DNA from 4 places in the Pantoea sp. X-Soil-OKNW-713 genome. Region 4 is predicted to be linked to each of the others. Evidence: predicted binding sites of a transcription regulator. Region 4 holds the regulator's gene; each other region holds the start of a gene.
What was found. Region 4 encodes Fur, which represses iron uptake genes when iron is present. Its sites were predicted from a motif close to ATAATAATGAGAACNACTATCAA; they were not measured.

Region 1 (5,035 bases), on a different replicon from region 4:
CCTAAGCGCAACGTATCGTTCGATATCATGCCAGAGGTGGCTACACCGGCCCCCATCAGACCGACACCCCATAAACCCGTGGCGAGAAACCCCGAAAATCGCGGCCCACGTCGCTCAACAACATGCCCCATGACCGCAGCAGACATCCCCAGTACAAAAATAGCCAGACCAAATGGCAACCCTGCTTCAAACTCATTCCAGCCAAAGGCATCCATAAAAGGCTTTTTAAATACACTCCAGGCATAAACTGAACCTAAAGAAATATGGATACCCACCGCTCCGGCTGCGATAACCCAACGACAATTCATAAAAATCCCTTTATCAAATAGTAATCCATCTAAATTCTATATATGTTCCATTTCCTTATGAAAAGGATAAATTTCTTATTTAAATACATTTCATATATAAACAAAAACAACCTGAAAAACTCATAAACAGACGAGAGATGACACGGATAACACTATAATATATAAGAAAAAAATCATGTTTTTTTGATGTTTAATATTTACCGAGGATATTCAGCAGCATGACAGGTGCCCGGCATAACCGGACACCGTCAGATACGGGCAGTTATTCTATGCCGAGATAACCGTCCATATAGGTTTGTGCAATCGCTTCCGACATGTTGTTGCGCCAGCGCGGCGATAACGTGGCGTCATCTTTATATTCTTTACCGGCAAAGTGCGAGGTTCCACTGATTGATTTTATGAACTCATCGCTGTGGAAATAGCTGACTCTTTTCTGCGCATCGGCGCTGGAGACACCTTGTGCACGATCTTTTTTGCCCAGTTGCCAGAACTGGGCAAAAAAAGGCGTCGCCATGCGGATGGAGTCAGCCTTGTTCATCACAAAATTGGGATCCGAATCTTCGACTTTATAGACGAATTTAGTCGCATGCCGTTTGGCGCTGGTATCCGTTTGCGCACAACCATTCAGTAACAGGAGAGATAAAGCGACAACACTCACAATGCGGAGGTTTCCATTCATTAAAATGCTTCCTTTTGCATAAAACGATTGATTTATCATCAGCCCTGTCGGGCTGAAACCAGCACCTCGGGGTGCTGGTCGGGGTCAGTCAGGTGAATTCATCGATTGTCATTCACCACCCTTTCACCCTCTTCCGTTAGTCTTACCTCGTAATAGCGTGACATATCCGTGGGCGAGGCAATGAATTCAATCAGCCCCGACCGCATCAATGACGCCAAACTTCGGCAGGTAATATCCCTTCGTTTGCACATTTCAATTTCAAAATCACATTTCATTTCCAGCCCTATGGCTTTATCACCACGTAGCCGGTGCTTAGTGCCACTTTGCATACGACGTAAAGTAATCAGTTTTGCCTGTGAAATTCCCATGCCTTCCCTTCCCCTGGATAAGATCAATAGTTATGAATAACTGCTGAACGAACGGCCTCGCGCTTTCGGACCATTGCGGTCCAACGCTTTTTATGAAATCACTGGGGTACGACACATAATAAGAATATCGAAAAGAAATTGTAAATATTACGTAAGGCAAATTAAGACTGGATTATGTGTCCGACAACCGTTACTACTAGCAGAAAATGGCCGCGAGGCCCGGTATGCACTGTAAAACTACCCGTGATTATCGTCACTACTAAATTTGGTAGTTGCTTTATTTACCTGGATTGGCACTGAGGCAGATCAAATGAATAAGCCGGAAACGTATATGTTGTTAGCACTGGAGTGTTCCAGAAATGTGCTGCCGGACTGTCGGCCAAACCCGCCCGTGGGTTGTGTGATCGTGAGAAATGGCGAGGTGGTCTCTTCCGGTTTTACCCAATCACCGGGCTTGCACCATGCAGAGATTGCTGCCCTGTCGAAGCTTGAGATGCCGGTGAATGATTGCGATATCTACGTCACGCTGGAGCCATGTTCGTTTCAGGGAAGAACCCCCTCGTGTGCAAAGACGCTGGCCTCACTGAAACCAAATCATATCTACATTGCATTACTCGATCCTCATCCAAAGAATCAGGGTGCGGGCATTGAAATATTGCAGCATGCAGGCATCAGCTTCACTTTGGGGATTTGCCAGAATGAGGTTTCCGAATTCCTTTCTGAATACCTGATTTCATCAGACCTCTGATTGAATCTCTGGCCGATAAAATAAAATAGATACCAGGTCGATATATAAGGTTAATGGGTCTTTCACACAACCTGGTGCGACGCATTCCCTTCTTGCCACCGCTGCCAAAAAGTCAATCGACGAAATAATAACGAAACGGCATCTATTCCCGCCATTTATTGATCAATAAAAAACCATTATTGTAATTAATAATAATTCTCATTATAGTTCGCGTTTTCATTTTTGTTAGCAAAGGACAGATGACAAATCTCATGATGAAAACAATATCCCGCTATTCTCTACTGGCTTGTCTTATTGCGTACAGCCTTGGAAACTCCCCTGCATTTGCAGACGAAATAATAAGTGAAACGCCAGTGCAACAACTGGCGATCAGCGATAAGAAAAGCAGTAGCGACAATACTCTGGTCGTCACCGCCCGCGAGCAAACCCTGCAAGCGCCTGGCGTCTCCATCATCGACAGTGAAGCCATCAAAAAACACCCTATCCAGCGTGATGTTTCTGAACTGATCCGCACTATGCCCGGCGTGAATCTCACCGGTAATTCCAATAGCGGCCAGCGTGGTAATAACCGCCAGATTGATATTCGCGGTATGGGCCCCGAAAACACCCTGATTCTGGTTGACAGGATGCCGGTCAGCAGCCGCAACTCGGTGCGCTATGGCTGGCGTGGTGAGCGTGATACCCGTGGCGACAGCAACTGGGTGCCGCCCGAAATGATCGATCGTATTGAGGTTATTCGCGGCCCGGCGGCCGCGCTGTATGGCAATGGCGCGATGGGAGGCGTGGTCAACATCATCACCAAACCGGCAGAAAAAGAGTGGCATGGCAATTTCAACACTTATTACAACGTGCCAGAACACAAATCTGAAGGGGCCACCAAACGTTATAACGCCAGCCTGAGCGGCGCTTTAACGGATAATCTGACCCTGCGCCTGTATGGCAACTGGAGTAAAACACAGGCAGACGCGCAGAATATTAACAGCGGGCATGAAGCAGAGCGTAGCGGTAAATACGCAGGTATGGTGCCGGCAGGCCGTGAAGGGGTGATCAATAAAAACATTAATAGCGTATTGCGCTGGGAGTTTATGCCCATGCAGGCGCTGGAATTGAATGCGGGTTATAGCCGCCAGGGCAACCTTTACGCCGGTGACACGCAGAACACCAACAGCAGCACCCTGGTTAAGGAAAATTACGGTAAAGAAACCAACGTGATTTACCGGCAAACACTCTCACTGAAATATACCGGTGCCTGGGATAACGGTGTGACCACCAATAATTACATTCAGTTCGAAAAAACACGCAATAAAAGACTAAACGAAGGTCTGTCCGGTGGACTGGAGGGATTATTCAGCACGACCGATGAAGGTTTTTCTACCATTGATCTGAATGATACCAACCTGCATTCCGAGGTAAACATTCCCTTTGACGGATGGGTTAGCCAGACAATGACCTTTGGTGCGGAGATGAATCATCAAACGATGAAAGATCCCACCTCCAATACTCTGACCAATACTTCGGAGGTTGACGGCGTCTCCAGTTCCGGGCGGAGCATCTATAGCTCAGCCAATATCTATGGCGTCTACACTGAAGATAATATCGACCTGACCGACTCCACCCGTCTGACTCCGGGATTACGTTTCAATCATCAAACCTACACCGGCAGCAATATCAGCCCCTCGCTGAACCTGTCGCAGGATTTGGGAGAAGATTTTACCCTGAAATTGGGCATTGCCCGTGCCTGGAAGGCACCTAACCTGTACCAGACCAACCCCAATTATCTGCTCTACAGCAGCGGCAACGGATGCTACGCCAGTTCCACCAGCTGTTATTTACAGGGTAATAAGGATCTCAAAGCCGAAACCAGCGTCAATAAAGAGATCGGTATCGAGTACCATCATGAAGGGGTACAGGCCGGTTTGACCTGGTATCGTAACGACTATCACAACAAAATTGAGGCAGGCTATTCCCCGGCATACAGCAACGGTACATCAAACATCTATAAATGGCAGAACGTACCAAAATCTGTCGTTCAGGGGCTGGAAGGCACGCTGAATTTCCCGATCAGTGAAAGTCTGACGATGAACAATAACTTCACTTACATTATCGACAATAAAAACGAAACCTCTGGCGATTACCTGTCGATTATCCCGAAATATACCATTAACTCGACGCTGGACTGGCAGGCGACCAACGCCCTTTCTGTCCAGGGAACCATGACATGGTATGGCCGCCAAAAGCCGCCTAAATATAACTCCCAGGGTGAGGACACGTCCGGCAGTGAAAAATGGCAGGTTTCCCCCTATGCCATTTTTGGTGCGAGCGCGATTTACAACATCAATAAAAATATCGATATCACAGCGGGTATCGACAATTTGTTCGATAAACGCCACTTCCGTGCAGGCAACGCGCTGACCTCGGGTGCCAACGGCACTTACGCTTATGGTGCAGGGGCGCGCACCTATAACGAGTCGGGACGGACTTACTATATGGAACTCGGTATGCATTTCTGACAGAAAGCCGCCTGCCGCCCTCTTTAGCCCGGCTGCTATGATGTGCACTGACTTGCATTTAAAACGAAAAAGGCCGCCTTGCGGCGACCTTTTCCGGCACTTCCCTGTACGACCATCCGTTATTTGTACAGTTCTGCGGTCATGTGAACACGGTTATTGGTGTTCGCTTCGGTGATTTTGTACTGTGCACCCTGCTGTGCGGCCTGTGCAGCAATTCTCGCTTCTGCACCGTCCAGCGTTGAAGAGGTGACAGAGATGCTCTGCGCGAAGCTGGCTGCTGACATCAGGGAAAGAGCGGCTACAGCGGCGATTGACAGTGCTTTGATAGTTTTCATGGTCTTAATCCTTAATTTGTTTGTTTGGAAGGCTGTGTGCCTTCGATGAAAGTAATAATAACTACAGTTATCGTTTCATGATTGATA
Region 2 (5,035 bases), 2.5 Mb from region 4:
AGCGTACCGATCACCAGCAGCAGCACGTTAATACACATCAGGATCACGTACTTGTTGTCCGACAGGCTGGTAAAGGCTTCGGTAATGGCGGTGGGCAGTTGCATAAAGGTCATCACTGCGCCAAAACCGGCCGCGAAGGCAATCAATACCATCACGATGGTGACGGTTTTGATGGTGCGAAACAGCAGGATGTGCAACTGGCTCCACTTAAAGTCACGATAGATAAACATGGTGACGAAGAATGCCCACAGGCAGGCAATGGCCGCAGATTCCGAGGCGGTGAAAATCCCGGACAGAATGCCGCCGAGAATAATGACGATGGTGAACAATCCCCAGAAGGCATCAAAGAAGATCTTCAGCGCCTGGCGAAACGGGATCGCTTCACCTTTGGGATATCCTCGTTTGCGCGCAAATCCCAGACACATCACCATCAGGCAACCACCCAGCATCAGTCCCGGCAAAATACCGGCGACAAACAACGAGGAAATGGTCACCACGCCGCCCGTTGCCAGCGAATAAATCACCGAGTTATGGCTGGGTGGCGTCAGTACCGCTTGCACCGAGCCGCTGGCGGTCACCGCCGCCGCAAAATCGCGCGGATAACCTTTCTCCTCCATTTGCGGGATCATCACCGAGCCTATCGAGGCGGTATCTGCCACGGAAGAACCGGAAATCGCACCGAAAAACGTCGAGGCGACGATATTCACCAGCGATAAGCCGCCACGAATAAAGCCGACGAAGATATAGGCAAAATTCACCAGGCGTCGGGCGATCCCGCCTTCAGCCATGATCGCGCCCGCCAGAATAAAGAACGGGATGGTGAGTAACGAAAACTTATTGATGCCGTTGGTCACCTGAATCACCACCGCTTCCAGCGGCAGGTCAATCCACCAGGCACCGATAAAGGCGCTAAACCCGACCGCGAAAGCGACCGGAAAGCCGACCAACAGCAACAGAATCAGACTGCCAATCAGGATGAATGCGTCCATCACGATGCTCCGAGGTTAGTGGGTGCCGCCAAGCGTGACGATTGGGCGCTGGCTCTGGTCGCCATTCAGCAGACGTTCCAGGGCAAACAGCAGGGTAAAAATGGTGCCAATCGGGATCGGTAAATACATCTCGCCATAGGTGACATTGGGCAGTGAGGCCAGCGGCTGAATCCACATCGCGGCACACAGGTTGTAGCTGGCGCGGAACAGCACCACACATAAGGCGATTAACAGCAGGTTACACAGCAGCAGCGCCCATTTTTGCCCGCCAGGTGATAAGCGATCGGTCAACATAGAGACACAAATATGGGTGCCAGCTCGCAGGCCGACCGGCGCGCCGATAAAGGTAAAAATGATCATGCAGATAATGGCAACCGGCTCTGGCCATGAGAGCGCGCTGTTCAATACATAGCGCGCAAAGATGCCGACGGGAATGACCGCTACCATGATCATCAACGCTGCCGCCGCCACCCACATGCACAGCAGGTACAACCGATCCATCCACCGGGAATATGCGTTCATAATTGGATCCTGAGTGAAACGCCACGCCTGCGCGCGGCGTGGGGGGTTATTTCACCTCGGCGATCTGTGTCATCAGATCCTGATACTTGCCGCCAAACTGATCGCGTACCGGTTGGGTAGCTTTGACAAAGTAGTCGCGATCGATCTGTTGGAAGGTGACGCCTCCGGCCTTCATTTTCTCAATCGATTGCTGGGTGTAGCTGGCCCACAACTGACGTTCCTCATCCTGAGCTTCTTTGCCCAGCTTCTTCAGTAACGCCTGATCGTCAGCAGAAAGGCGGTCCCACGCCGGTTTGGAGAACAGGATCATCTCTGGCTGAATAAAGTGGCCGGTGAGGGTGTAGTACTTCGCTACGGGCAGGTAGTTATGGGCGACAAAGGTCGGTGGGTTATTCTCGGTGCCATCCACCACGCCGGTTTGCATGGCGCTGAACACTTCACTGACGCCCATCGCTACCGGGTTAGCGCCCATTGCTTTTAGCGTGGCGAGCGAGATGGCGCTGTTCTGCACGCGGATCTTCATGCCTTGCAGATCTTCCGGTTTGCTCAGTGGTTTCTTGGTGATCATGTTGCGCGTCCCGGCATCGGTCCAGCCGAGAAACACCATGCGGGTGTTGGGATCTTTATTGAATTTATCGACGATCTGCTCACCTACGCTGCCATCCAGCACTTTGTGCATATGATCTTCATCGCGGAAGATAAAGGGCAGGGTAAGCACGCTGGTTTCCGGCGCGATGGTGGTCACCGGGGCCAACGAAACGCGGATCATATCAATCGCGCCCAGTTGAACCTGTTGTAAGGTTTGATCTTCATCGCCGAGCACACCACCGGCATACACCTTCATTTCCAGACGACCCTCGGTGGCCTGTTTCAGTTTCTCCCCCATGTGCTCCAGCGCGACCACGGTGGGATAACCGGCGGGTTGTACTTCCGCCACCTTAAGGACTTTGGCCTGCGCATTACAGGCCAGCAGGGCGATCATGGAGGACAACGAAACTGCGAGTAGTCTTTTTTTCAGCGTCATTTTTTGCTCCAGCAACAGGTAGCGAAATCGGACAGTGCAACGGCACCGTTAAAAGGCAGGGCTGGCTCAGAATAATGAAAATCGCGTGGTGAAAAAGTGGGCAGATGTTGATTGAATGAAATGCATCACATTTTGAAACGATGTTTTAATAATTTTATACAGTACGTCACATTTATAAAACCTGCTCACAATCGAAAGAAACTGTGGTGGAAAAACGCACTTTTCGTTTGTAAATAGTAATGAGAACTACTATCAATTCGGCCCGCTAATTTGTTATGATCCGGCGCTCGATCGTGAACTATGCAATTGAAGTTGGAGATGCAGCGTGGTAGCCAGTGATTTGATGCAGACGGATCTCTCCGTTTGGGGCATGTATCATCATGCCGATATCGTGGTAAAGGTGGTCATGATTGGCCTGTTGATGGCCTCTGTGGTCACCTGGGCAATCTTCTTTGGTAAGTTTGCTGAGTTGAGTTCAGCCAAGCGCCGACTGAAACGCGAACATCTCGCCCTGAGTGATGCGCGTTCGTTAGATGACGCCTCCAGCACTGCCGCCAGCTTCAAGGGTAACAGCCACAGCGCCGTGTTACTTAACGATGCACAGAACGAGCTGGAACTTTCAGCCGGTGTCGAAGACACCGATGGTATTAAAGAGCGTACCAGCTTCCGTCTGGAACGCCGCGTTGCCGCTTTCAGCCGTCATGCTGGCCGCGGTAACGGTTTCCTCGCCACCATTGGTTCGGTTGCTCCGTTTATCGGCCTGTTCGGTACGGTATGGGGCATCATGAACAGCTTTATCGGCATCGCACAGACGCAAACCACCAACCTCGCGGTGGTCGCTCCTGGGATTGCGGAAGCGCTGCTGGCGACCGCGATTGGTCTGGTCGCTGCTATCCCTGCCGTGGTCATCTACAACGTATTTGCCCGTATGATTGCCAGCTACAAAGCGTCGCTCGGTGATGTGGCGGCGCAGGTGCTGCTGCTGCAAAGCCGTGACCTCGACCTGGGAAACGTGACTAACGAAGTGGCTCGTCCGGCTGCCGCACAGAAACTGCGCGTAGGGTAATTGCGATGGCGATGCGTTTAAACGACGACCTGGAAAGCGATGGCGAAATGCATGAAATCAACGTGACGCCGTTTATCGACGTGATGTTGGTTCTGCTGATCATCTTTATGGTGGCCGCGCCGCTGGCAACCGTGGATGTTCGCGTCAATCTGCCTGCTTCCACCAGTGCGCCGCAGCCGCGTCCGGAAAAACCGGTTTATTTGTCGATTAAAGAAGATAACCAGGTTTATATCGGCAACGATCAGGTCACCAAAGAGACGCTGGTCAATGCGCTGACGGCGCAGACGGAAGGCAATAAAGAAACCACTATCTTCTTCCAGGCTGACAAATCAGTAAGTTATGAAACCCTGATGTCGGTGATGGACCAACTTCGTGAAGCCGGATATCTGAAGATTGGCTTGATGGGTATGGAAACGGTGAAGAAGTAGTTTCACTGAAAGTTATGAGGGCGCCCTAATGGGCGCCCTTTTTGTTATGGGCGTAATCGACGACCAAAAAGGAAAACCACGAATCAGGCGGATTAACGGGCAATTATCCTGCGGATCAACTTTGTTAATGTTTGGTTACGTATAACCCTGCTTTTGTAAAGTGCAATGGTGAATTGGATCACATTCATCAGGGGGACGTCACGATAAAAGGGACATCCCCGCATGGAAGACACTGGAAAATCCTATGAGCTCACCTTCTTCTTTACAAAAGTCATCGCAGAGCGGTGCCAAAACTATCTTTAGCGTAACCAGCGGCAACTTCCTTGAAATGTACGATTTCATGGTGTTTGGTTATTACGCGACCGCGATTGCAAAAACCTTTTTCCCCGGTGATAACCCGTTTGCGTCATTAATGCTGACGCTGATGACCTTTGGCGCAGGCTTCCTGATGCGTCCGTTAGGGGCGATTGTGCTCGGTGCCTACATTGACCATCATGGCCGCCGCAAAGGCTTGCTGGTCACCCTCGGTATTATGGCGCTGGGTACGCTGACGATTGCCGTGGTGCCAGGCTATGCCACCCTCGGGGCGGCGGCACCGGTGTTGATTCTTATTGGTCGTTTGTTGCAGGGCTTTTCCGCCGGTGTTGAATTGGGCGGCGTGTCTGTGTATCTGGCTGAGGTGGCCCCGAAAGGGCGTAAAGGCTTCTACGTTAGCTGGCAATCTGGCAGCCAGCAGGTGGCGGTTATCTTCGCGGCGCTGCTGGGACTGGGCCTGAACCACCTGTTGGAAAAAGAGGCGGTGACTGACTGGGGCTGGCGTATTCCGTTCGTCATTGGCTGTCTGATCGTACCGTTTCTGTTCTGGATTCGCCGTATGCTGGAGGAGACTGAAGCCTTCAGTCAGCGTAAACATCATCCGACCATGCGTCAGATTATGCGCTCGGTGGGACAGAACTGGGCGCTGGTGTTAGCCGGTATGCTGATGGTGGTCACCACCACGGTGATG
Region 3 (5,035 bases), on a different replicon from region 4:
GCACCTTCGATGTTACCGGCGAAATCGATCAGATCGAGATGGCTGAAGGCTTCTTCTTCGCCACTGATTTTGTTGCTCTGAACTTCTTCCAGCAGATCCGCAGCACCGTTTGCCAGGTCTTCCGGTTTGTAAGTCAGTTGCTTAACCTGCTCATCCAGTTTGTGTACGTTGGTTTGCAGTTCAGCTGCCAGTTGTTTGGTTTCCGGCGTAATCGCTTTTTTGCTGAACAGCTCACGCTCAATGGCGTGGAAACCATGCCAGCCCACTTTCGGGTCGATGTTGGACGCACGCATGTCAACTAAGTAGTCAAGGTTGCCTGCATTATCGGTGGCTTTGAAGCCCGGTAACACGAAGCCGCTGACATCAGATTCGATACGTTCGTAGAACGGACGCGCTTTGGCGTAGTCTGCTTTGGCTTTTTCCAGATCGCCCGCATCAATGTCGGCCTTCAGACGATCGACCGCCACCACCATGGCATCCACTACGCCGTTAACATAGCTGGCGTAGCCTTTGGTGCCCTCTTCCAACAGCGTCGCGACGCTGCCGGTCGGAGCTGCCGCCGCTTTACCGGTGACGGTAAAGTTAGTCAACTCTTGTTTCGCCCCCGGGCAATAAATCTGGTAGGTGCCGCCGTCCAGCGTGACGGTGAATTTCACCGCAGGCAGGCCCGGTGCGAGGTTCTCTTTTTCGCCCAGAATACGGTTGTCGCTTAACAGTTCCAACTCAGTCAGTGAGGTCGCGGTTTTATTGACCACGGTGAAGGTGACCGGACCCGCTTTCGCCGAAGTATGGTCGATATGGCAGGTGCCATCGCCTTCACTGGTCATGGTGATGTTGACCTGTGAAGCGCCGTTTTTCACCGGCGCTGCCGTAGCCGCCTGCGCATCCACGGACAGCATTAAAGCCGCAGAAATCCCTGCTGCAATCAGCGCGTATTTTGTAGAGAACGGTTTTGTCTTCATCGTGCCTTCCTGTTTATTTTTCAGGCAGTTGGTGAGTTGAACTGTCCAGCAGTCCCTGTTTGCTGCGTCCTCGGGCACGAACACCTTTCAGTCGCCGGAACTGGCGACTGGCTGAGAAAAAGCAGGTGAAGGCCAGAATGGCAAAAAGTGAAGGTAAAATAACGGCCCAGAAGTGCCAGATATCATGAGCAACAACCGCATCTCGCAAGCGTTGTTCAATATCCTGTGACCAGGTCGGGCTGATCTGCCAGTCGCACCCGGCTTCTGCGGTGCGCGCCCGCGCGCTGATGGTGCGGGGAGACTGGAGGCCACCGCCCGATAACGTGATAAAGGTGCCGGCCTGAGATTCCGCGCTCACCAACACGCCACGCCTCATGGCGGCATCAACACGGCAATTCACCGTCCATTTGGCGTCATAAGGACCGGGATGTTGTGACGGACTTAAGCCCACCGGGATGCGGTTGCCATAGGCGGCCATGACCTGGTCGAGCGTCAGCGGTGAACTGGCATCGGCGGGTTCATAGCTGAAACTCGCCTGCCACTCCTGACGCCCCGAGGTGCTGACGTTGCTGAGCTGATCGGCAGGCACCACCAGCGTTTCCGCTGCCTGTCCCTCAAGCGTGACGGCAAACTGTTTGCCCGCGCCTGGCTGGCTACTGATATGGCCGACCGGTTGCTGCGAGGTGCGGCTGACCAACGGAATTTGATCGGGAATGTCCACATCCGGTGCCGGATAGCCAAAGAACAGTAACAACGCGGTGATTGTCAGGCCCGCGCCGGTCACAGTGGTGAACTGTGCGGCTCTTTTTGGTGTCGGTCTTAAGTGGGCAGGCCAGTAGATCATCGCCGCGACCACCACGATATAGATAATCCAGCCTGCGAATTCCACCAGCCGCGGATCTGCCGGAATACCCAGCACGCCGGTAATCAACGCCGATTGTACGGTGCCGGGAGTGACCAGCCAGCTCAGGTCAACAATGCGTTGTTGTCCGGTATTTAACCATCCCGCTTCATGCGCGCTGCGTAACGCGGAGATAATCAGACCGGCCGCCACCAGGATCAGGAACAACCCGGTAAGACGGAAGAAACGCGACAGGTTAATACGGATGCCACCGACATAGATGCCCCATCCTACCAGCACGGCGGCCAGTAACCCCAATACGGCACCCACCGCCGCCCAGGCAGCCGACTGTGAAGCGGAAAAAGTCGCCAGCAGAAATACGCTGGTTTCGAAGCCTTCTTTCAGTACCGCGAGAAACGCCATGCTGGTCAACGCCCAGGCGCTGGAATGGCTGATGGCTTCTGCTGCTTCGGTTTCCAACTGACGCTTGAGGTTGTGCGCATGATTGTTCATCCACATCACCATGCCGGTGACAAAAAACACCGCCACCAGGCCGATAATGGACTCCATCATTTCCTGACGCGCCTGCGGTAACGCGTTTTCGGTCAGGTTCAGCACAAAACCCACGCCAAGGGAGAGGATCACCGCACAACCGACACCCAACCACATCGCGGTGAGCGAACGGCCATTTTTGCGTAAGAAAGCGGCGATAATGCCTACGATTAATGCGGCTTCAAGGCCTTCGCGCAATGCGATAATGAACGTGGCCAGCAAGTAGAGTGCTCCCAAAAGTGGCTAAAAGCGAAATGATAATAATTATTAGTATCACTCCCCGTGAGAATAATAAACATTCCCGCTAACCAGCATAGTAAAAAAAGGAAAAACTCTATTTGCTCGTGACATTGCCAGATATTATTTTGCTTCCTGATGTGAGCCACATCTCAACATTAAGTTAACCTTAAGAATTAAGGCGACTCCGTTAAAAGACACAAGGTAGCGGCGCGATTTTAACCCTAAAAAAACAGCGCGATAAATCGCGCTGCTACGCAACCGGGGAGAGATGCCGCCATCCCCGGTGCTTATTTCGTTGATTGTAGAGATATGTAAAGGGAACAGCTTGATATGACTTGTAATTTTATTTAACTGCTGAATTATTGCTCCAACAGGTACGGCTTTCTTTCACGCTTAAAATTGTTGATTCATTTGCTGTAGCATTTTATTCGCTGCGGTTTTAGGTTGCAGGCGGCAGCGCCTGTAAGATGCGTCCGGCCTCAGCGGCGCTCAATGGATACGCATAAAACTGGCGATAAAAATCGCGCGTGGCGTCGACGATATTCAGATCGGGAAACAGCTCAGGATGCAATTTGGCTGCGGCCCATTGAATCTGGAGCGCCACCTCGGTGCCATAGCGATCCCACGGAAACACCCCTGCCGGATTCTGCCACACCCGATGATTTTTCACCGCATTAACGCTGCCAAACAGCGCAGCGTAATCGGAATCCGCCAAGGTTCCCGCACCGGCACCAATAATGATCACATCCGGGTTCCAGCGAATCACCTCCTCTGGGGAGATCGGCTTCATATTGCCTTCAATGCCCGCCGCGACATTGCGCCCGCCCGCCAGCGTGATCCAGCTATCGATCAGGGTAGCGCGGCCATCCACTTTCAACGGATGGAGCGACTGAATATGCAGCACGCGGGGGCGCTGGCTGGCGCTCAGTCCCTGGGTTTTCGCCTGAATGCGGGTAATTTGCTGATCCAGATAGTGGTTATACGCCACCGCGCGTGCCTCGGCCTCAGCCGTACCCACCACCTGCGCGGTGGTGGTGAGGGAGCGGCGCAGCGAGGCAAAGTCATCAAATTGCATCTCCAGCACCGGGATCCCCGCCAGCCGGTAAGACTGGGCATCAGGATCATGGGCCGGAACGAAAATCGCATCGACATGACGCGCCACCAGCGCTTCGCTGGCGAAGGTTTTACCGTGCGCCTGTAACGCCTGAAACAACGTTGGCTGCACCTTAAACATCCAGGGGCGATCGGTCGGATGATTCACCGTCGCCACAATCCGGTCCCCCGCTCCCAGCGTCATCAGCAATGAATGGTGAGCGAACCAGGCATCGGCGATATGCGTCACCGGATGGCTAATTGCCACCTGCTGACCCACATCGTCCGTCACCGTTTGGGCCTGAGCCACGGCGCTGATGACCAGCAGCGCCAGCCCGCAGAAAGGTTTTAACATGGCCTTGCTCCCGATCAGAAATTGAGTTGCATGGAAACCTGAACCATACGCGGTTCGCCCAGTTGCGCGCTGGCATAGCCAGAACCGCTGTAGCCGTTTAGCCCACCCGGCACGATATTGGTCCAGTAGTGGCGATTGGTCAGGTTAGTGACATCAAGGCGGAAGGTGGTGGCGGTGTTGAACAGTTGCGTCTTCCACGCCGCCCCCGCATCCAGCGTGGTGTAACCGCTGACCCAACCTTCGTTCTGGTTGTCGGTACTACGACGCCCGACATAATGCATGCCGCCGTGAATATCGGTACCGCTCAGCATTGGCAGGTCGTAAGCGGCAAACAGGCTGGCAACATAGCGCGACAAACCGACGATTTGTTTATTCTCCGTCTGCGCGCTGGCGGTTTTCAGCAGACGCGGGTCCAGCCAGGTCATGCCACCATAAACGTGTAAACGCTCGGTGACATCGCCGTCGGCCATCAGCTCAATGCCCCGGTTACGCTGCTCACCGTCCACCGCATAGTCACCGTTGGCGTTGGTATAGGCATAAGGACGCTTGATCTGAAACAGTGCGGCGGTCAGCAGCAATTTATTGACCGCCAGCTTGCTCCCCACCTCAACCTGACGGCTACGATACGGCGCCAGGATGTTGCCTGCGTTGTTGGCGGGTGCGGGTGCGGTGTCGCCCTGTTGCAGGCTGTCGGCGTAGCTGACATACAGCGTCAGCGGATCAACCGGCTTATACATCAGGCTGGCTGAGCCGCTAAAACCACTATTTGACGACTCGCTGCTGCGGCTGCCGGTTTTGCTGTAGTTGGCCGAGCTAAGCAGGCTTTCGCTGCCCGCCAGCAACAGGCTCCACTGCGGAGAAAATGCCAGATTATCGCTGAGCAAAAACGCATGTTGTGTGGCGGTGGCCGAGTGATAGCGATCGGTAAAATCGGGATAGTCCGGCTCGGCAAATGCCTGGGGATTATCCAACGACGCGCTGCCCAGTGTGCTG
Region 4 (5,035 bases):
TGGCACCCTGACTGCCCCAGGTAAAAACAGCCCGTTCCGCGATCGCACGCCGGAAGAGAACCTGGCGCTGTTTGAAAAAATGCGCGCCGGTGGCTTCGAAGAGGGCAAGGCTTGCCTGCGTGCCAAAATCGATATGGCATCAAACTTTATCGTGATGCGCGATCCGGTGCTGTATCGCATTAAATTTGCTGAGCATCACCAGACTGGTAACAAATGGTGCATCTACCCGATGTACGATTTTACCCACTGCATCTCCGACGCGCTGGAAGGCATTACCCATTCGCTGTGTACGCTGGAGTTCCAGGATAACCGTCGCCTGTACGATTGGGTGCTGGACAACATCAGCATTCCGGTTCACCCGCGTCAGTATGAATTCTCACGTCTGAATCTGGAATACGCGGTGATGTCGAAGCGTAAACTGACTCAGCTGGTGAGTGAAAAGGTGGTAGAAGGCTGGGATGACCCGCGTATGCTGACCGTGTCCGGTTTGCGCCGTCGTGGTTACAGCGCAGCCTCGATTCGTGAATTCTGCCTGCGTATTGGTGTGACGAAACAGGACAACATCGTTGAGATGGCCTCGCTGGAGTCATGTATCCGTGACGATCTCAACGAGAATGCGCCGCGTGCTATGGCGGTGCTGGATCCGCTGAAAGTGGTGATTGAGAACCTGCCTGCGGGTCATGAAGAGATCATCACCATGCCGAACCATCCGAACAAGCCGGAAATGGGCACGCGTGAGGTTCCGTTCAGCCGTGAGGTGTGGATCGATCGCGCTGATTTCCGTGAGGAAGCCAACAAGCAGTACAAACGTCTGGTGCTGGGTAAAGAGGTCCGTCTGCGTAATGCTTATGTGATCCGTGCCGAGCGCGTAGCGAAAGATGATGAAGGCAATATCACCTGCATCTATTGTACCTGTGACGTCGATACCCTGAGCAAAGATCCGGCTGATGGCCGTAAAGTGAAAGGCGTGATCCACTGGGTTTCGGCGATCCATGCGCTGCCTGCGGAATTCCGTCTGTATGACCGTCTGTTCAGTGTACCGAACCCAGGTGCGGCAGAGGATTTCCTCACCACCATCAACCCGAACTCGCTGGAAATCAAACAAGGTTTTGTTGAGCCGGGTCTGCGTGATGCAGTAGCGCTTGCTCCGTATCAGTTTGAACGTGAAGGTTATTTTTGCGCGGATAGCGTTTATTCACAGCCTTCTAAGCTGGTATTCAACCGTACTGTCGGTTTGCGTGATACCTGGGCGAAAATCGGCGATTAATCCTTTTTGTCGTTTTCCCCATATCCTGATAAAAGGGCGAGAAATCGCCCTTTTTTATTGGCTGTAATTTGAGTTTAGCCATCTTTTATTCTGTGGCTTGCGAAACGTGCTTGTTACCGGGATTTGCAACTAATCTGACTTTAACATAATTAATCAATTTACGAGTGTTAAAAACTTTTTTTCAGGTAGGCTATCCGCTCTCAGACGTTGCTCCGCGGGTTATAAAGGAAAAAAAATGACAAGTCTCGCTCAGGAAGCCAAACACAGCGTAGTGGTATTACATCAACTTATCGAACGTATTTTTAATCAGTCGGATAGCACCGACGACAGCATTGAATTGTTCCTTGCGCACTTTCACCCGGATTTCAAAATGGTGACCCCGCAGGGCAAGCAACTGGATTTCAATGCGACGGAAGTGCTGTTCCGTCAGCTGCGTGGTCAGCGTGAAGGGATGCGTATCGCCACCAGCGAACATGCCATCATTTCGCAACAAAGCAAGGAAGTGACGATTCAGTATCGTGAATTGCAAATGATGAACGGCACCAACCAGAGCCGCATCTCACTGGCGGTACTGGATTGCAGTACTTCAATTCCGCGCTGGCGTTATTTACAGGAAACGCTGGTGCAGTGATGCAGCCATAAAAAAACCGGTGCCAGGCACCGGTTTTTTTATACTGCATAGCACATTTTATTGCTTGTCGTGGAGCGTATCGTCTTCGCGGCAGTCTCCCAACGCACAGTGGCCGTACAAGTACAGACTGTGGTTAGTCAGCTTAATACCGTGACGTGTGGCGATTTCGCGCTGACGCGTTTCAATGGATTCATCGCTGAATTCGATCACTTTGCCACAATCCAGGCAGATCAGGTGGTCATGGTGATGCTGTTGCGTCAGTTCAAAGACGGATTTACCACCCTCGAAGTTATGGCGGGTCACGATTCCCGCGTCATCAAACTGGTTAAGAACGCGATAAACCGTTGCCAGACCAATCTCTTCGCCCATGTCGATCAGGCGTTTGTACAAATCTTCCGCGCTGACGTGATGGCATTCGGGTTCCTGAAGCACTTCCAGAATTTTCAGTCTGGGGAGCGTGACTTTCAGGCCAGCCTTCTTCAATGCGGAGTTGTTGTCAGTCATGCGGATATTGTCCTGTTACTTAGCTAGTCACTTGCGGCGCAGGGCCTTGAATGTCGATCACGCGCATTCTCATTTGCGTCTCATTATAGAACTCAAGCAGTGAAATGAAAACCAAGGCAATGTCCTGAAAATCACCAGTGGCTGTAAGGAGAAATGTCACTAACGCCGGCGGGGATCGTGCAGGTCTTTGTTTCCATTTCACTCAGCCTCATTCTGATGCCAGAGGAATAAGCGGATGACCGTTACGGGTATTCTACAGATTTGCGGGAAAAAGTTAAAAAACAGTAGCTATTATTTTTATAGGAAATTCCTTTAACTCAATGTGAGCCAGCGCCCACATTGAGGAGGGCAGGGGATCAGGCTTCAATGATCTCTTTCAGTTGCAGCTCATCGAAAATCTGTTTCACCCATTTATCAACACGTTCGTTGGTCAGTTCAGGCTGACGATCTTCATCGATCGCCAGACCGAGGAAGTGTTTGTCATCTGCCAGACCTTTCGAGGCTTCGAAATGGTAGCCTTCGGTCGGCCAGTGTCCCACAATCACCGCGCCGTTTGGCTCGATGATATCGCGGATGGTGCCCATCGCATCACAGAAGTATTCAGCGTAATCTTCCTGGTCACCGCAGCCAAACAGCGCGACTAATTTGCCATTGAAATCAATTTCTTCCAGAGTCGGGAAAAAATCATCCCAGTCACATTGCGCTTCGCCGTAGTACCAGGTCGGAATGCCCAGCAGCAGGATATCGAATGCTTCGAGATCTTCTTTGGTGCTCTTGGCAATGTCATGCACTTCGGCCACATCTTTACCCAGTTGTTTCTGGATCATTTTTGCAATGTTTTCAGTATTGCCGGTATCGCTGCCGAAGAAAATGCCTACGATTGCCATGAGTTAAGTAACCTCTTAAATCCTGATATATGGGTTGAATGCACAGTTAAGCGAATGATAGCAGACCGGGCAAAGTGGCGGAACTTGTAAAGCCGAGACTTTGTGTTCCTGCGTGCGGTCTGCGTGTGTTACGACAGTTTGAGTTGCGCCAGCAGCATTTGTTCAATCAATTCGCTACGGCTGATGTTCTGCTGCTCTGCCAGAGTATTAAGCGCGTCAACCGCTTCACTGCTCATTTTTAGCTCCACGCGACGTAAACCACGCACTTTGTCGCGTTTTAGCTGGTTGCGCTTGTTAATGCGCAACTGTTCGTCACGCGTTAGCGGACTGGTTTTGGGGCGACCGGGACGTCGCTCATCAGCGAAGAGATCGAGCGTGGTGCGGTCAGTTTGTTCTTTTGCCATTTTTTGTAAAACTGAGTGGGCGCGAACGGCGGAAAGGCGCTGCGCAATTTATACATTATCGGCCCAGCCACGGTGAAAAAATCATCCGCGGCAAATTTTTAGCGCGACATCATACTCCAGCACTCCTTGCGACGCCAACCTTAAACGTTTTGCGGCAAGCTTTTGCTTTTACAGTACAAAAAAGCGGCGAACTGCGCGCAAAACCGCCTCAGGTTTTTCAGCATGGACCCAGTGACCGGCACCACTGATGACATGCGCATGCGCCTGTGGAAACTGGTGCAGCAACGCATCACGATGCTGATTGTCCAGATAAGGCGATTCGCTCCCGCGAATAAACAGCGCCGGATGTGGCCATGCAGGAACCTCATTCCAGCCGGAAATGGTGGCGTAATTATCCCACAGCACCGGCACATTGAAGCGCCATTCGCCATCCTGGAACGATTTCAGAATGAACTGAATGACCCCTTCTTCAGTCAACAGGGTGCGCATCACCTCGGCGGCTTCACCGCGACGCGTCACACCCGCGGCGCTCACGGCACGGATAGCAGCAAAAATCTCATCATGGCGGCGTGTCTGATAATCCACCGGCGCGATATCAATCATCACCAACTTTTCAATGCGTTCCGGCGCAATGGCACTTAACGTCATGGCAATTTTGCCACCCATCGAATGGCCGATTACGCCAACACGATCGAGGCCGTGGGCGTCAAGAGTGTCAACGATATCTTGCGCCATCGCCGCATAGTTCATCTCGTCGCTACGCGGGGACAGACCGTGATTGCGTACATCCACCTGCAAGGTGGGACGGGCATCGCGCAGGCCTCGTGCCAGCACGCCAAGGTTATCCAGGCTGCCAAACAGGCCATGAATTAACAGAATCGGAGGAGCATCAGGGGCAGATTGTTCAGTTTCCAGACGGGCATTCAAAATCATGGCAAAGTTCTTACGGTTGTGAGCTTCGCTTAGGTTATCATGAATCCACCTGCTCAGGAGCCAACCTGGTGGGCATTAGGGCATATTCCGACTTTTGCCCTGAAACGATGCCAGCGCTATCGGCCGCCTGGGATTTAACTTTATAATCCTCATGTTAGAGCCCGCTCACATTTTGCACGGCAGGATTTTGCTAAGGCCTTTGCAGAAATGCGTGGTTCTGTCATTTGCCAGAATCGTACGGAAAAAGATGAAAACGATTGAAGTTGACGAAGAACTCTACCGTTATATTGCCAGCCACACCCAGCACATTGGTGAAAGCGCCTCCGAAATTTTGCGCCGCATGCTGAAGTTCACTGCCGGTCAGAGTGCCCCTGCAACCTCTGCTGTTGTCGCCGTTGCGGCCAAAGAA

Region 1: a site for Fur is predicted at 2,289-2,311, ahead of AC6I8R_RS24850 (TonB-dependent siderophore receptor). Genes of this name have one in related genera too.
Region 2: a site for Fur is predicted at 2,769-2,791, ahead of exbB (tol-pal system-associated acyl-CoA thioesterase). Genes of this name have one in related genera too.
Region 3: a site for Fur is predicted at 2,610-2,632, ahead of efeU (iron uptake transporter permease EfeU). Genes of this name have one in related genera too.

What each region holds. Positions count from the first base shown of each region.
Region 1 is NZ_AP035997.1:251,662-256,696, forward strand. Features, by position in the region: gene AC6I8R_RS24830 (L-lactate MFS transporter) at 1-308, opposite strand, end outside; gene AC6I8R_RS24835 (Exc2 family lipoprotein) at 571-987, opposite strand; gene AC6I8R_RS24840 (hypothetical protein) at 1,086-1,355, opposite strand; gene AC6I8R_RS24845 (bifunctional diaminohydroxyphosphoribosylaminopyrimidine deaminase/5-amino-6-(5-phosphoribosylamino)uracil reductase RibD) at 1,666-2,103, shown strand; gene AC6I8R_RS24850 (TonB-dependent siderophore receptor) at 2,355-4,613, shown strand; gene AC6I8R_RS24855 (YdgH/BhsA/McbA-like domain containing protein) at 4,733-4,948, opposite strand.
Region 2 is NZ_AP035995.1:3,754,597-3,759,631, reverse strand. Features, by position in the region: gene AC6I8R_RS17495 (TRAP transporter large permease) at 1-989, opposite strand, end outside; gene AC6I8R_RS17490 (TRAP transporter small permease) at 1,005-1,511, opposite strand; gene AC6I8R_RS17485 (TRAP transporter substrate-binding protein) at 1,558-2,535, opposite strand; gene exbB (tol-pal system-associated acyl-CoA thioesterase) at 2,879-3,601, shown strand; gene exbD (TonB system transport protein ExbD) at 3,607-4,029, shown strand; gene AC6I8R_RS17470 (MFS transporter) at 4,274-5,035, shown strand, end outside.
Region 3 is NZ_AP035996.1:346,781-351,815, forward strand. Features, by position in the region: gene efeO (iron uptake system protein EfeO) at 1-962, opposite strand, end outside; gene efeU (iron uptake transporter permease EfeU) at 976-2,577, opposite strand; gene AC6I8R_RS22055 (ABC transporter substrate-binding protein) at 3,035-4,042, opposite strand; gene AC6I8R_RS22060 (TonB-dependent receptor) at 4,057-5,035, opposite strand, start outside.
Region 4 is NZ_AP035995.1:1,244,832-1,249,866, forward strand. Features, by position in the region: gene glnS (glutamine--tRNA ligase) at 1-1,267, shown strand, start outside; gene AC6I8R_RS05705 (hypothetical protein) at 1,503-1,898, shown strand; gene fur (ferric iron uptake transcriptional regulator) at 1,956-2,402, opposite strand; gene fldA (flavodoxin FldA) at 2,759-3,289, opposite strand; gene ybfE (LexA regulated protein) at 3,418-3,693, opposite strand; gene ybfF (esterase) at 3,862-4,626, opposite strand; gene seqA (replication initiation negative regulator SeqA) at 4,874-5,035, shown strand, end outside.